DNA from 2 places in the Bradyrhizobium sp. 930_D9_N1_4 genome. Region 2 is predicted to be linked to the other one. Evidence: riboswitches for the same ligand, from Rfam matches in the RefSeq annotation. Region 2 holds a riboswitch; the other holds the start of a gene.
What was found. A riboswitch is a leader RNA that binds a small molecule or an ion and turns the genes downstream of it on or off. The one in region 2 is predicted to bind glycine.
Positions count from the first base shown of each region.

Region 1: linked by a shared signal. The riboswitch ahead of AB7532_RS23080 (D-amino acid dehydrogenase) and the one ahead of gcvT (glycine cleavage system aminomethyltransferase GcvT) in region 2 are both predicted to bind glycine.

Region 1 covers NZ_CP197236.1:4,844,179-4,852,198, reverse strand. The annotation lists gene AB7532_RS23100 (M81 family metallopeptidase) at 1-1,311, opposite strand, end outside; gene AB7532_RS23095 (ABC transporter ATP-binding protein) at 1,525-3,174, opposite strand; gene AB7532_RS23090 (ABC transporter permease) at 3,189-4,076, opposite strand; gene AB7532_RS23085 (ABC transporter permease) at 4,097-5,038, opposite strand; gene AB7532_RS23080 (D-amino acid dehydrogenase) at 5,220-6,533, opposite strand; glycine riboswitch at 6,600-6,724, opposite strand; glycine riboswitch at 6,728-6,834, opposite strand; gene AB7532_RS23075 (M20/M25/M40 family metallo-hydrolase) at 6,930-8,020, opposite strand, start outside.
Region 2 covers NZ_CP197236.1:5,005,648-5,013,667, reverse strand. The annotation lists gene recA (recombinase RecA) at 1-1,063, shown strand, start outside; gene gcvP (aminomethyl-transferring glycine dehydrogenase) at 1,683-4,547, opposite strand; gene gcvH (glycine cleavage system protein GcvH) at 4,775-5,143, opposite strand; gene gcvT (glycine cleavage system aminomethyltransferase GcvT) at 5,155-6,303, opposite strand; glycine riboswitch at 6,447-6,538, opposite strand; gene alaS (alanine--tRNA ligase) at 6,774-8,020, shown strand, end outside.

The DNA of each region.
Region 1 (8,020 bases), 160 kb from region 2:
CGGCTCGATGCCGACATAGCGGTACATCGCCTGGTCGGCGAGCTGCGCCTTGTGCGAGGACACGACGATTCGGACGTTGCCGATGCGCAAGGCCGCGGAGGGACCCATCTCCATCTCGCGGCCGCCATAATAGGGGCCGGGCGCGATGAAGCGGCCGTCGGAGAGTTTTTCGACGACAAAGGTCTCGGTATAGGGCTCGTCGCCGGGAATGCCGGACTTGCCGCCGAGCGACAGCGTCACGGTGGCGCCGACGCCGGCCGCGTGCGCGGCCTTCGCCGATTCCGGATCGTAGATCGCGCCGGTCGCCGCACTGGCCTTGTTGCGCACCAGCGCACGCAGCATGCCCGTGGTGTCGGAATCGCCGCCGGCGCCGGGATTGTCCTGGGTGTCGGCGATGATGATCGGCTTGCTCGCTGCCTTGGAGAGTTCCATGGCGTGGCGGACGCCGTCGTCGGGCGACCAGATCTTGCCGTCGAAATCATCCTCGTGGCTTTCGATCAGTTTCACGATCGCATCAGCCGCAGCGTCGGCATCTTCCTGCGTCTTGCCATAGGCGAACACGCTTGGGCCGCAGTCGCGGAAATCGGCGGCGGGGAATCCCGGCGCAAAGGACAATGTCGGAACCGCATCGCTTTCGAGCGCGGCGAGCTTTTCGTAGATGCCCTTGGTGGGATAGTCGTTGGTGCACTGCCAGCTGATCGCGATCAGGAACGGTAATTGCCGGAACGACTTTGCAAACCGCTGTTTGGTCTTCAGCAGGAGCGCCAGATGCTTCGCGGAAGCGCGGCCCGTCTCGGCCATGTCGACATGCGGATAGGTGCGGTAGGCGATCAGCGCGTCCGCATGTTCCATCATCGCGGGGGTGACATTGGCATGGAGGTCGAGGCTCGCGACCAGCGGAACATCCTTGCCGATGACGCGACGCACGCGCGCCAAAATCTCGCCTTCGCCGTCGTCGAGATGCTCGGTCACCATCGCGCCGTGCAGATCGAGATAGACCGCGTCGAGAGAGCCTGCGGCCGCGATGCCGTCCACCATCACCCTCACGATGCGCTCGAAGGCGTCCTTGGTGACGTGCGCCGAGGGGCTTGCGCCACAGGCGATGGTCGGAACCAGTTCCCAGCCATTGGCTTCGGCACTGTCGACGAACCCGGCGAGGCCGACATTGATGCGCCGCATCACCTTCAGCAATTCGGCACCTTCAGTCATCGCCGGCCAGCCGCCGCCATGCTGGAAGTCCGCGAATGTCGCCTTCGTCGGAGCGAAGGTGTTGGTCTCGTGCAGGAAGCCGCCGACGGCGATGCGTGTCATCAATACAGGTCCAGCGATTGAAAGTGCGCGACGTTAGCCCCGTGCTTGCGGCGAGAGCAAGCCGGGAAGCAATCGCGCCGTGCATGGCGTCAAGCCGTTTTGGGAATGCTTGAGGCAATCGCCGTCATTGCGAGCGAAGCGAAGCAATCCAGACCGTTTCCGCGGAGGGATTCTGGATTGCTTCGCTTCGCTCGCAATGACGAGTGGACAGACCTAGGCCGTGGCCGCCGCGCCTTCCGACACCGGCCGGAAGTTCGCAAAGTCCCAGTCGCGGCCGGGGGCGGCCTCGAGGAGGGCCCTGGTGTAGGCCTCCTTCGGATGCGTCAGCACCTCGGCGGCCGGACCCTGTTCGACGACGCGGCCGTGCTGCATCACCACGACCTCGTCGCAGATTTGCGCCGCGACGCGCAGATCGTGGGTGATGAACAGGATCGCGATGCCGAGCCGCTTCTGGATCTCGTCGAGCAGTTCCAGCACCTGCGCCTGCACCGAGACGTCGAGCGCGGAGACCGCTTCGTCCGCGACCAGCACGTCCGGATCGAGCGCGAGCGCGCGCGCAATGGCGATGCGCTGGCGCTGGCCGCCGGAGAACTGGTGCGGATAGCGGGTCACGGCGTCGGCGGGCAGGCCGACCAGCTCGAGCAGCTCGCGCGCCCGCTTCATCGCATCGGCATGCGAGGTGCCGTAATTGATCGGGCCCTCCGCGATGCTCTCGCCGACGGTGATGCGCGGGTTGAGCGAGCGGTAGGGGTCCTGGAACACGATCTGGATCTTCTGCCGGTGCGGCTGGAGCAGGCGCCGCGAGATGTCGGCGATCTCGCGGCCGGCCAGGCGCACGCCGCCCGAGGTCGGGTCGATCAGGCGCACGATGCAGCGTGCGACGGTGGACTTGCCCGAGCCGCTTTCGCCCACGATGCCGAGCGTGCGGCCCTTGCGCAGAGTCAGCGTCACCTTGTCGGCAGCGACGACCTCGCGGCCTTTGCCGAAGAACGCGCGCTCCTTGTAGACCTTGCTGAGGTCGTTGGCCTCCAGCACGACAGGTTCTTTGGTCTCCGGCCGCGCCGCACGCGGCACCAGGCTCGGCACTGCCGAGAGCAGATTGCGGGTGTACTCCATGGTCGGATTGCGCAGCACGGTCTCGAGCGGACCGGTCTCCACCAGCCGACCCTGCCGCATCACCGCGACGCGGTCGGCGATCTCCGCGACCACGCCCATGTCATGGGTGATGAACAGCACGGCCGTGCCGTGATCGCGCTGGAGGTCGCGGATCAAAGTCAAGATCTGCTTCTGCGTGGTGACGTCGAGCGCAGTGGTCGGCTCGTCGGCGATGAGCAGCTTCGGCTCCAGCACGAGCGCCATCGCGATCATGATGCGCTGGCGCTGACCGCCGGAGAGGCGGTGCGGGTAGGAGGCGAAGATGCGCTCGACCTGGGGCAGGCGGACCTGCTCCATCATGTCGAGGATGCGCTTCTTGCGCGCCCGCGCGTCGAGATTGGTGTGGGCGCGCAGCACTTCGTCGATCTGGCGACCGACCGGCACGACCGGATTGAGCGCGGTCATCGGCTCCTGGAAGATCATCGCCATCTGCGTGGCGCGCAGCTGGCGCAGCCGGCGGTCGGTCGCGGTAAGAATCTCCTCGCCGACGAGCTTGACGCTGCCGGCGGTCGGCACCAGCGTGCCCTTCGGTAGCAGGCCCATGGTGGTGAGCGAGGTCACCGACTTGCCCGAGCCGCTTTCGCCGACGAGACACAGCGTCTCGCGCTCGTGCACCTGGATCGAGATGCCGTCGATGATCTTGTGCGCGCCGGGCTTCTTGCCGATGGAGACGACGAGGTTACTGATGTCGAGGATGGGGCTGGTCATCGCTTTATCGCTCATCACTTGCCTTCCCGCTGCTTCATGCGCGGATCGAGTGCGTCGCGGGCGGCGTCGCCGATCAGATTGATGCTGAGAATCGCGATCGAGAGCAGCAGGCCCGGCCAGAAGATCAGCGTTGGCTTGAGCTGAAAATACTGGCGGCCTTCGGCCATGATGTTGCCCCAGGTCGGCGTCTCCGGCGAGATGCCGGCGCCGAGGAAGGAGAGGATGGCCTCGGTGAGGATCGCGGAGGCGCAGACATAGGTGCCCTGGACGATCAGCGGTGCGATCGTGTTCGGCATCAGATGCCGCCACATGATCTTCGGCAGCGACGAGCCGACCGAGATTGCGGCTTCGACATAAGGCTCTTCGCGCGCCGACAGCACGACCGAACGCACCAGTCGCGCCACGCGTGGGACTTCGGGAATGGTGATCGCGATCAGCACGGTCCAGATGCTGGCGCCGGACAGCGACACCACGGCGATCGCGAGCAGGATGCTCGGCATCGCCATCAGGCCGTCCATGACGCGCATCAGCACGGAATCGACCAGCTTGAAGAAGCCGGAGACGAGGCCGATCGCGAGGCCGATGACGACAGACATGATCGCCGCGCCGATGCCGATCAGCAGCGAGATGCGGCCGCCATAGATGACGCGCGACAACAGGTCACGGCCATAGGCGTCGGTACCGAGCAGGAACTGCGCCGACGAGGGCTTGAGCCGTTGCGAGGGGGCAAGCTGGACCGGATCATGCGGCGCGATCAGGGGTGCCAGGATCGAAACCAGCACGATCAAGGTGAGCAGGATCGTGGCCGCCGCGATGATCGGCGTCGAGGTCAGGAATCCGAAGCGCGGTCGCAGCGGCGACGTGATCGGAATGGAGGACTGGGGAAGGCTATCGACGGACATTGTTGTTGTTATCCTTGGCCCTAGTACCGGATCCGGGGATCGAGCAGCGTGTAGGCGACGTCGATCAGGAGATTGACGACGACGTAGATCAGCGACGTCAGCAAGATCATGGCCTGGATCACCGGGTAGTCGCGCGCCAGCACCGCGTCCACCGTGAGCCGGCCGATGCCGGGGATGTTGAACACGCTCTCGGTCACGACGACGCCGGAGATCAGCAGCGCAAAACCGGTGCCGATCACGGTGATCACGGGCACGGCGGCGTTGCGCAGCGCGTGCCGCATCATCACCGCGACCTCGTTGATGCCCTTCGCGCGTGCTGTCCGCACATAGTCCTCACCGAGCACGTCGAGCATTGCCGCGCGCGTCATGCGCGCGATCAGCGCGATGTAGATGAAGGACAGTGCGCAGGTCGGCAGGATGATGCGCTCGAAGAACGGGCCGAAACCGTTGAAGATGCTGCGGAAGCCCTGCACCGGCACCCAGCGCAGGTCGATCGCGAAGACCTCGATCAGGATGTAGCCGACCACGAACACCGGCACCGAGAAGCCGAGCACGGAGAGGCCCATCACGAAACGGTCGATCCAGGTGCCGTGCTTCCACGCCGCGATGACGCCGAGCGGCACGGCGACGATGACGGCGAGGATAATGGTCGAGAGCGCGATCGAGATCGACGGCTCCATGCGCTGGCTGATCATCTTGATGACCGGCAGGTTGGAGATCAGCGATGTCCCGAGATCGCCATGCAGCAGCTTGTTCACCCAGGTGACGAATTGCACGATCAGCGGCTCGTTGAGGCCGAGCGAGTCGCGGATGCGCTCGAGCCGTTCGGGTGTCGCGTTGTCGCCGGCGAGGATCGCGGCGGGATCGCCCGGCGTCAGCCGCAGCAACAGGAACACGAACAGCGCGACGACGCCCATCACAGGCACGGCGGCCAGAACGCGGCGAATGAGATAACCTAGCATGCACCTATCTCCGGCTGCGGAACTGGTGGGGCCGAGAAGCGCCCGTGGAATCGATTGTGTCTATCATGCACGCCTGTCACTCGGGCTGGAAAGCCGGCCGGAGAAGCCGATCTTTCGGGGCAAATTGTGTGCCAAGGGCAGGGCGGTCGCAAGGGGCCGCCCGGTGGCTGATATCGACCACTCAGGATGCATGACGTAACTCGCGCTCAACCCCAAGTTTTTGCTGAAGCGAAGGCGCGGTTGGCGGCGCGTTGAGGCCGCGCCAGCCGTCGATGGTTCCGGCAATCATCTGCGCGGTCGCGGCGGACAGGGTCCAGCCGAGATGACCGTGGCCGGTGTTGAAGAAGACGCCGGGCATCCGGCCCGCGCGCACCACCGGCATCATGTTCGGCATCATCGGCCGCAGCCCGGCCCACGGCACCACCCTGGACGTCTCGACGGCCGGGAAGTTGCCGCGGACCCAGTCGACCAGCGGCTGCACGCGGTCGGCGCGGATGTCGCGGTTGAAATCGTTGAATTCGGCGGTGCCGGCCACGCGAAAACGATCGGCGCCGAGCCGGCTGGTGACGATCTTGGCGGCTTCGTCGAGCAGGCTCACGGTCGGCGTCGCGTTGCGGCTTTCAGCGGTGTCGAGCTGCACGGTGATCGAATAGCCCTTCACCGGATAGACGTTGACGCGCTCGTCGAGCAGGCTGGCGAAGTGACGGCTGGCGACGCCGGCGCAGACCACGACGCCGTCCGCCTTCAGCATGCCGCGCGCGGATGCGACAGCATCACTGGCAGAAAGATCAGCCCAGCCGATGACAAAGCCGCCACCGGCCTGGGCTACGGAGTCGATGTCGGCTTCGTGGATGAAGGTCGCGCCGCGCCGTTTGCAGGCGTCCGCAAGCCCGCGGGTGAACTTGTGGATATCGCCGGTCGCATCCGAGGGCGTGTAGAAGCCGCCGTAACAATCCTTGCGCAACGTCGGCTCGATCGTGCGGATTTCTTCGGATGTCACCGGGCGGCGATCCAATCCGCCTTCCTGCAACAGCGCGTTGACGCGCAGGCCGGATTCGAAACCCTTCTTGTCGTGATAGATGTGGAGGATGCCGCGGCGTTCGAGATCGAAGTCGATGCCCTCGCGGGTCGCGATCTCGAACAGATGCTTGCGCGCTTCGATCGCGAGCCGCGTCGTCTCGATGGTGTTGGCGCGGTAGTTGCCGATGTTGGCGACGAACTCGCTCATCCACGAATATTTGTGCCAGTTCGGTCGCGGGTTCATCAGCAGCGGCGCATCGCGCCGGAACATCCAGCGTAAGCCTTTCAGGATCGTCGCGGTGCTGTTCCACACCTCGGCATTGCTGGCGGAGAGTTGCCCGCCATTGGCGAACGAGGTCTCCATCGCGGCGTAGCGGTGCTTGTCGAGCACCGTGACTTTGTAGCCGCGATCGAGCAGGGCATAGGCAGTCGTTACGCCGGTGATGCCGGCGCCGATGATGGCGATATGGGTCATGGAAAGTTCAGGGCTCCCGTGAGTTAGAGACGGCTGACCGCCGGCCGCAAGGCCGTTCGGCGCCCCATCTGTCACGGTTACCTGAGAGCTTGATCCGGCACGGACCCACGAGGCCTGACCTCATGACGTCTATGCGGACTATCCCCTTCGGTGGACGTCACGACTTTCAATCGTGCCGTCTCTCTCCAGATCGTCCTGACGATACAGTCCTTTTGCCTGAGAGTTTCCGGGGCGGTTGCTCCGTCGGCGCCGCAAAAAAAAGGCTGGTGGCCTTCGTTGCGATCTCTCCCGCATCGTCGCGTGGACCATCGAGCAGTACGATGCGCCTCATTTTTAGACAAGGCTAAATTTCAACCGCGACTGCCAACGTATTGTGCAGTGCGAAGTCGATTCAGTTTACGCCAGCGTCGCCAGCAATCCCGCCATCAGGCGCCCGCGTTCGACCAGGCTGTCGACCTCGATGAACTCTTCGAGCGTGTGGCCGTTGCCGCCACGCACGCCGAGGCCGTCGAGCGAGGGGATGCCCATCGCGCCCGTGAAGTTGGCATCGGAGCCGCCGCCCGAGCTCGCATGTGGCAATTCATGGCCGAGCGATTTGGCGATGCCGCGCGCCTTTTCATACAGCGCCATCGTGCCGGCATCCGGCTCCCACACCGGCCGCGTCACGCCGCGCGTCACCTTGAAGGTGACATCGTTGGACGTGCCCGACAGCGCCAGCATGCGCTCGACGCCGCGGTCGAGATCGGCCTGGCGCTTGGCCATGGAGAGCGCCTCGCCGGTCGCAGTTGTGGCAACGCAATTGACCCATTGCCCGCCATGCACGACGCCGACCGAGAAGGTGCAATCCTCCGTCGTCATCGCGTCGATGGCGAGGATCTGCCGCGCCATCTCGCGGATCGCCGAGCGTCCCGCCGACAATGTTGCGCCGGCGTGGCTCGGCCGTCCCGTCGCTTCGAGATTGAATCGCGCGATGGCGTAACGTCCGGTGGTGACGCCGTTGTCGGCGCGGCCTGGTTCGGGCACCAGCACATATTTGTTGCGGGCGGCTTCCGCCTCGATGATGTCGCGCGTCGAGGGCGTGCCGACTTCCTCATCCGGCGTGAACAGCACGGTGATCGGCAGGGGCGTCGTGAAGGAGGCGCGCGCAAGCTGCCGGATCGCTTCCAGCGAAAGGTAGTTGCCGCCCTTCATGTCGTAGATGCCGGGGCCGTAGCACTTGTTGCCTTCGCGCCGCCATTTCAGCTTCTCGATCGTGCCGATGGGGTGGACCGTGTCCATGTGGCCGGCGATCAGGATGCCGGGCTCGCCCTGCTTCGGGTGGGGAAAGCGCGCGCGGATGACGCCGCCAAAGCCCTGGCGTCCGCCGATGCGTTCGATCGTCGCACCCATGATCGCCATATCCCGCGCTGCGATATCGAGCATGCGGTTAACGGCGCCGGCATCCCAGGTCGGGCTTTCGCATTCCACCCAGGTGCGCAGGCCCTCGA
Region 2 (8,020 bases):
CGAAGGATCTTCCATGGACAAGAGTAAAGCCCTGGCCGCCGCGCTCTCCCAGATCGAGCGCCAGTTCGGCAAGGGCTCGGTGATGAAGCTCGGCAAGAACGACCGCTCGATGGATGTCGAGGCGGTCTCGTCGGGCTCGCTGGGGCTTGATATCGCGCTCGGGATCGGCGGCCTGCCAAAGGGGCGCGTCGTGGAAATCTACGGGCCGGAATCCTCGGGCAAGACCACGCTGGCGCTGCACACGGTGGCGGAAGCGCAGAAGAAGGGCGGCATCTGCGCCTTCATCGACGCCGAGCATGCGCTCGACCCGGTCTATGCCCGCAAGCTGGGCGTCAACATCGACGAACTCCTGATCTCGCAGCCCGACACCGGCGAGCAGGCGCTGGAAATCTGCGACACGCTGGTGCGTTCGGGGGCGGTCGACGTTCTGGTGGTCGATTCGGTCGCGGCGCTGGTGCCGAAGGCCGAGCTCGAAGGCGAAATGGGCGATGCGCTGCCGGGCCTCCAGGCCCGTCTGATGAGTCAGGCGCTGCGCAAGCTGACGGCCTCGATCAACAAGTCCAATACCATGGTGATCTTCATCAACCAGATCCGCATGAAGATCGGTGTGATGTACGGCTCGCCGGAAACCACGACCGGCGGCAACGCGCTGAAGTTCTACGCCTCCGTCCGCCTCGACATCCGCCGCATCGGCGCGATCAAGGAGCGCGACGAAGTGGTCGGCAACACCACCCGCGTCAAGGTGGTGAAGAACAAGCTGGCGCCGCCCTTCAAGCAGGTCGAGTTCGACATCATGTACGGCGAGGGCGTCTCCAAGATGGGCGAGATCCTCGATCTCGGTGTCAAAGCCGGCATCGTCGAGAAATCCGGCGCCTGGTTCTCCTATGACAGCCAGCGCCTCGGCCAGGGCCGCGAGAACTCGAAAGCGTTCCTGAAGGCCAACCCCGACATCACCGCCAAGATCGAGACCTCGATCCGCCAGAACTCCGGCCTGATCTCCGAGCAGATTCTGGCCGGCACGCCCGAGAGCGACGCCGACGGTGAGGAGCCGGGGGACGAGTAAACTTTAACGCGAAGAGTTTTTCGCGAGGAGCGGGCGCTGAGGACGTTGAGTTGCCGACGTCGTCAGTGCCCGTTTCGTTTTGGGGTACAAGGGATATCGGATCAGTTGTTGAGCCCGGGATCGTTGTGAGTTTGAATCAATCCGCGGTCATTGCCGCTCGCCGGATCATTATTGAGGCGGCGAAAAGCATACTTTCTGGAGGCGTGTCTCCGATAGAAGGTGCCAGAGCAATCGCAAGGCACAGCTTCGAGGCCCGTCTTGAAGACGATTCCGATATCTTGCCCTTCGTTGGAATTGCTTCGGAGACCGAGGCCTTGCCGCTGGGACGCGAAAGGGGGCGCTGGCAAGCGAGCGCGCCCGCGGAACTCCAGGGAAAGATCGATGAATCCCAAGCCTGGGCACTCACGCTCGCAGGCACCCATTGCCAGAGCCTTGTGGCTCGGTCGGGAAGCCTGATGCTTTGGCCTGACGACTAGTGCCGTAGGGTGGGCAAAGGCGCGCAAGCGCCGTGCCCACGATCTGTCACGTCATGCAAAGGTGGTGGGCACGCTTCCGCCTTCGCTCTGCGAGCTTCGGCGGACAAGTCGCTTTGCCCACCCTACGAGACCTCCGTTGGGGCCTACTCCGCGGCTTCTGCGTAATCGCTCACCGGCGGGCACGAGCACACCAGATTGCGGTCGCCATAGACGTTGTCGACGCGGCCCACCGGGCACCAGTATTTGTCGGTGCGCGAGGTGCCGGCGGGGAAGCAGCCTTCGCTGCGGGTGTAGGCGCGCGCCCAGTCGTCATCGGCGATGTCGTGCACGGTGTGCGGGGCGTGGCGCAGAGGCGAGGCCTCGATCTTGAAGCGGCCGGCCTCGACCTCGGCGATCTCCTTGCGGATCGCGATCATGGCGTCGCAGAATCGGTCCAGCTCCGCCTTCGATTCGGATTCGGTCGGCTCGATCATCAGCGTGCCCGGCACCGGGAAGCTCATGGTCGGCGCGTGGAAGCCGTAATCGATCAGGCGTTTTGCGATGTCGTCCACCGTAACGCCTGACGTCGTCTTCAGCGCGCGGGGATCGACGATGCACTCATGCGCGACGCGTCCCCTGGCGTTCTTGTAGAGCACCGGGAAATGCGCATCGAGGCGCGCGGCGATGTAGTTGGCGTTGAGGATCGCGATCTCGGTGGCGCGCTTCAAGCCTTCGCCGCCCATCATCAGGATGTAGATGTAGGAGATGGTCAGGATCGAGGCCGAGCCGAACGGTGCGGCCGAGACCGGACCGACCGGCGCATCGCCTTGCGTCGCGGGGTGACCGGGCAGGAACGGCGCGAGATGCGCCTTGACGCCGATCGGGCCCATGCCGGGGCCGCCGCCGCCATGCGGGATGCAGAAGGTCTTGTGCAGGTTGAGGTGGCTGACATCGGCGCCGTAATCGCCGGGCCTGCTAAGGCCGACCTGCGCGTTGAGATTGGCGCCGTCCAGATACACCTGGCCGCCATGGCCATGGACGATGTCGCAGATCTCGCGGATGTGCTCCTCGAACACGCCATGCGTCGAGGGATAGGTGATCATGACAGCGGCGAGATTGGCCGAGTGCTTTTCCGCCTTGGCGCGGAGATCATTGACGTCGACGTCGCCGTTCTTTTCACAGGCGACCACCACCACGTCCATGCCGACCATCGCGGCCGAGGCCGGGTTGGTGCCGTGGGCGGAGGAGGGGATCAGGCAGATTTTCCGGTGCGTCTCGCCGCGTGCCGCGTGATAGCCGCGGATCGCGAGCAGGCCGGCATATTCGCCCTGCGCGCCCGAATTCGGTTGCAGCGAGATCGCGTCATAGCCGGTGATGTCGCACAGCCATTTTTCCAGCCGCGCGAACAGCGCGTGATAGCCCTTGGCCTGCTCGCGCGGGGCGAACGGGTGGAGGCTGCCGAATTCCGGCCAGGTCAGCGGCATCATCTCGGTGGTCGCGTTCAGCTTCATCGTGCAGGAGCCGAGCGGGATCATGGCGCGGTCGAGCGCGAGGTCGCGGTCGCTGAGCTTGCGCATGTAGCGTAGCATCTCGGTTTCCGAGCGATGCGCGTGGAACACCGGATGGGTGAGGAATTCGGTCGCGCGCTTCAGCGCGTCCGGCAGCGCCTCGCGCGTGGTCGCGTCGACCTCGGCATAGGCAAGCGTGCCGCCGAAGGCGCGCCAGACGGCTTCGACCGTGGCTGATGTCGTGGTCTCGTCGAGCGCGATGCGCAAGCTCGTTTCGCCGACGCCGAGATTGATTGTCTGGGCGGCCGCGCGAGCGACGATCTCGGCGCGCCTGGCGCCGGCATCGACGCTGAGCGTGTCGAAGAAGCTTTCGGACTGCAGCGTGAAGCCGAGCTTGCGCAGGCCGGCCGCGAGCACGGCGGCGCGGCGATGGACGTTGCGCGCGATCTGCGCCAGTCCTTCCGGGCCGTGATAGACCGCATACATCGAGGCGATCACGGCGAGCAGCACCTGCGCGGTGCAGATGTTGGAGGTCGCCTTCTCGCGGCGGATGTGCTGCTCGCGGGTCTGGAGCGCGAGGCGGTAGGCCGGTGCGCCGCGCGAATCCACGGAGAGGCCGACGAGGCGGCCGGGCAGCGAGCGCTTCAGCGCATCGCGCACCGCCATATAGGCCGCGTGCGGTCCGCCATAGCCCATCGGCACGCCAAAGCGTTGCGCCGAGCCGATCGCGATGTCGGCGCCGAGCTCGCCGGGCGACGCCAGCAATGTCAGTGCCAGGAGATCAGCGGCCACGATGGCCAGCGCGCCCTTGGCTTTCAGTGCCGCGATCGCGGGCCTGATGTCGCGCACCGCGCCCGAAGAGCCCGGATATTGCAGCAGCGCGCCGAGCACGTCCGCTTTGTCGAGATCGGTGAGGGGATCGCCGACGACCAGGGTCCAGCCGAGCGGCGCGGCGCGGGTGCGCATCACCGCGAGCGTCTGCGGATGGACGTCCTTGTCGACGAAGAAGGCCTTTGCCTCGACCCGCGAGTGCCGCTCCGCCAGCGCCATGGCTTCGGCGGCGGCGGTGGCTTCATCGAGCAGCGAGGCGTTGGCGACGTCGAGCCCGGTGAGATCGCAGATCATGGTCTGGAAGTTGAGCAGCGCTTCCAGCCGGCCCTGGCTGATCTCGGGCTGGTAGGGCGTGTACGCCGTGTACCAGGCCGGGTTCTCCAAGATGTTGCGCTGGATCACCGCGGGCAAAATCGTGCCGGAATAGCCCTGGCCGATCAGCGAGGTGAACACCTGGTTCTGACGTGCGAGCTCGGCCATGTGCGCGATCGCCTCGGTCTCGCTCAAGGGCTTGCCGAGATCGAGCGGGGCGGCCTGTCGGATCGAAGCCGGCAGCGTTTCCGCCATCAGCGCGTCGACGCTTTTGGCGCTGACGGCTTCCAGCATCGCGGTGACATCGCGCGCGGAGGGGCCGATGTGGCGGCGAACGAAGGTGGCGGTGTCGCCGTTGGATTTGCGGTGCGCGGTCATCATGGGTCCTCGCTTAGGAGTTGCTGTCATCGCCCGCCTTGTGCGCAATGCGCACTCGGGCGGGCGATGATGTGGTAGCGGTTCGCCTCATCACTCCGCTGTCATGCCCCGCGAAGGCGGGGCATCCAGTAGACGCAGGCGTTCGTGATTTAACCGAGAAGCCGCGGCGTACTGGATCACCCGCCTGCGCGGGTGATGACACTGAGAATGAGGTTGGAGTTCTCATCTCACGCCGTATGCGCCTTGTACGCGGCCTCATCCATGAGGCCGCCGAGCTCGCTCTTGTCGGCAATTTTGATCTTGAAGAACCACGCCTTGCCTTGCGCGTCGGAGTTCACCAGCGCCGGCTCTGCGGCGAGTGCGTCGTTGATCTCGGTCACCTCGCCCGAGACGGGCGCGTAGATGTCTGATGCGGCCTTGACCGATTCCACGACGGCGGCGGCTTCGGTCTTCTTCAGCGTGCGGCCGACCTTGGGCAGCTCGACGAACACGACGTCGCCGAGCTGGGACTGCGCGTAGTCGGTGATCCCAACGGTGGCGACGTCGCCGTCGATGGCCAGCCATTCATGGTCGGAGGTGTACAGCGTCGTGGTCATTGTCTCAGTCCTCAGCGTTTGTAGGTATTTTTCACGAAGGGCATGGCGGCGACGGTGAGGGCTAAGCGTTGCCCGCGCACCTCGGCAAAGAGCTTTGTATCGAGCGCGCTCAGGCTCGTGGGCACATAGCCCATCGCGACCGGCGCATTCAGGCTCGGGCCGAAACCGCCCGAGGTGACTTTTCCGATTGCGTCACCGCCTGCGTCGTCCGCAAACAGCAGCGCGCCCTCGCGCACCGGGGCGCGGCCTTGCGCGAGCAGGCCGACGCGGCGGCGGGATGCGCCGTGATCGAAATGAGCGAGGATATTCGAGGCGCCCGGAAAGCCGCCGGCACGGGCGCCACCGGTGCGGCGGCTCTTCTGCACCGACCATTCCAGCGCGGCTTCAACCGGCGTGGTCGCGGTGTCGATGTCGTGGCCGTAGAGACAGAGCCCGGCTTCCAGCCGCAGACTGTCGCGGGCGCCTAGGCCGATCGGCATCACGTCGGGATTGTCGAGCAGCGTCCTGGCGAGACGCGCGGCATCGGCCGCGGGGACCGAAATCTCGAAACCGTCCTCGCCGGTGTAGCCCGAGCGCGAGACGAAACAGTCGATACCCGCAACCTTGTGCGGACCGGCATCCATGAACTTCATGGCGGGCGCTTCTGCACATAATTTCGCCAGCGCCGATTCCGCCTTCGGGCCCTGCAGCGCGATCAGTGCGCGGTCGGCAAGCGAATCGATGACGCAGTCGCTGGAGAGATTCGCGCGCAGATGCGCCTCGTCCGCGTCCTTGCAGGCGGCGTTGACGACCAGGAACAGATGATCGCCGAAATTGGCGACCATGAGATCGTCGAGAAGCCCGCCATCCTTATTGGTGAACTGGGCGTAGCGCTGGCGGCCCGGTGCAATCGCCACGATGTCCTGCGGCACCAGCCGCTCCAGCGCGCGGGCGGCGTCCTCGACCTTGCCCGATTTCGGCCGAAGTGCGAGCTGGCCCATGTGGGAGACGTCGAACAGGCCGGCGGCGGTGCGGGTCTGGAGGTGCTCTTTCAGCACGCCGGCAGGATATTGCACGGGCATGTCATAGCCCGCGAACGGCACCATCTTGCCGCCGAGGGAGACATGCAAGTCGTAAAGGGGGGTACGTTTCAGGGAGTCTTTGTCGTCACGTACTGACATTACAGGGTCCTCGGCGGTTCCCCGGGAACGATTTCCCGTGGACACCAGTCGAAGCCCCATCTGTCGCTGTGCCTGAGAGTATTATCCCGTCGGCGGACGCAGTCCGGACCTAAGCCCGTCGGCGCCTCTTTCCAGATGTCGTCAAAGCCACGCGGTCCTTTTGCCTGAGAGTTTCCGGGGCGGTTGCTCCTTCGGCGCCGGCTACCAAGTTGCCGGTCTCTCCCGACGTGGCCGTACGATACAGATGGGTACAGACCACAGGCCGGCCAAGCCTGTCAACGCGGCCTTTGCGGCTTTCCAAAGGGATTGCAACGGGATTGCGCGCCTGCGGCAACCCACTGATCTCTCTGCACAGTTTCTGGACAGCGAAGCTGGCCTTGTCTAAAAGCGCTGTGGCCCGCAGATATCAGCCCAAATCGACAGGTTTGGATGGCAAATTGGCGGGTCCAAGCACACCCGATTGGATGAACATGAGCGGCGTCAACGAGATCAGGTCGACCTTTCTGAACTTCTTTGCCGAGAACGGCCACGAGATCGTGTCGTCCTCGCCATTGGTGCCGCGCAACGATCCGACGTTGATGTTCACCAATGCCGGCATGGTGCAGTTCAAGAACGTCTTCACCGGCGTCGAGAAGCGGCCGTATCAGCGCGCCACCACGTCGCAGAAATGCGTGCGCGCCGGCGGCAAGCACAACGACCTCGACAATGTCGGCTACACCGCGCGCCATCTCACCTTCTTCGAGATGCTCGGCAACTTCTCGTTCGGCGACTATTTCAAGGAACGCGCGATCGAGCTGGCCTGGAAGCTGATCACCAAGGAATACGGGCTCAAGAAGGACAAGTTGCTCGTCACCGTCTACCACACCGACGACGAGGCGGCTGGCCTCTGGAAGAAGATCGCCGGATTCTCCGAGGACCGCATCATCCGCATCCCGACGTCGGACAATTTCTGGGCGATGGGCGACACCGGCCCGTGCGGCCCGTGTTCGGAAATCTTCATCGACCGCGGCGACCACATCTGGGGCGGTCCTCCCGGCTCGCCGGAAGAGGACGGCGACCGCTTCCTCGAATTCTGGAATCTCGTGTTCATGCAATACGAGCAGGTGACGAAGGAGCAGCGCGTTGACCTGCCGCGTCCCTCGATCGACACCGGCATGGGCCTCGAGCGCATGGCCTCGATCATGCAGGGCGTCGACAGCGTGTTCGAGACCGACCTGTTCCGTCATTTGATCGACGCGACCTCGTCGGCGCTGGGCCACGGGCCGAACGAGCAGACCGTGGCCTCGTTCCGCGTCATCGCCGACCATCTGCGTTCCTCGGCCTTCCTGGTTGCGGACGGCGTGCTGCCGTCGAACGAGGGCCGCGGCTATGTGCTGCGCCGGATCATGCGCCGCGCGATGCGCCATGCGCAGCTGCTCGGCGCCAAGGAGCCGCTGATGCATCGGCTGGTGTGGGCGCTGGTGCGCGAGATGGGCCAGGCCTATCCCGATTTGATGCGCGCGGAAAATCTGATCGAGGAAACGCTGCGGCTGGAAGAGACCCGCTTCCGCAAGACGCTGGTGCGCGGCTTGTCGATTCTCGACGAGAAGTCGGCCGGCCTGAAGAAAGGCGACATGTTCGACGGCGACGTCGCCTTCACGCTCTACGACACCTACGGCTTCCCGCTGGATTTGACGCAGGACGCGCTGAAGTCGCGCGGCATCGGCGTCGATCAGGC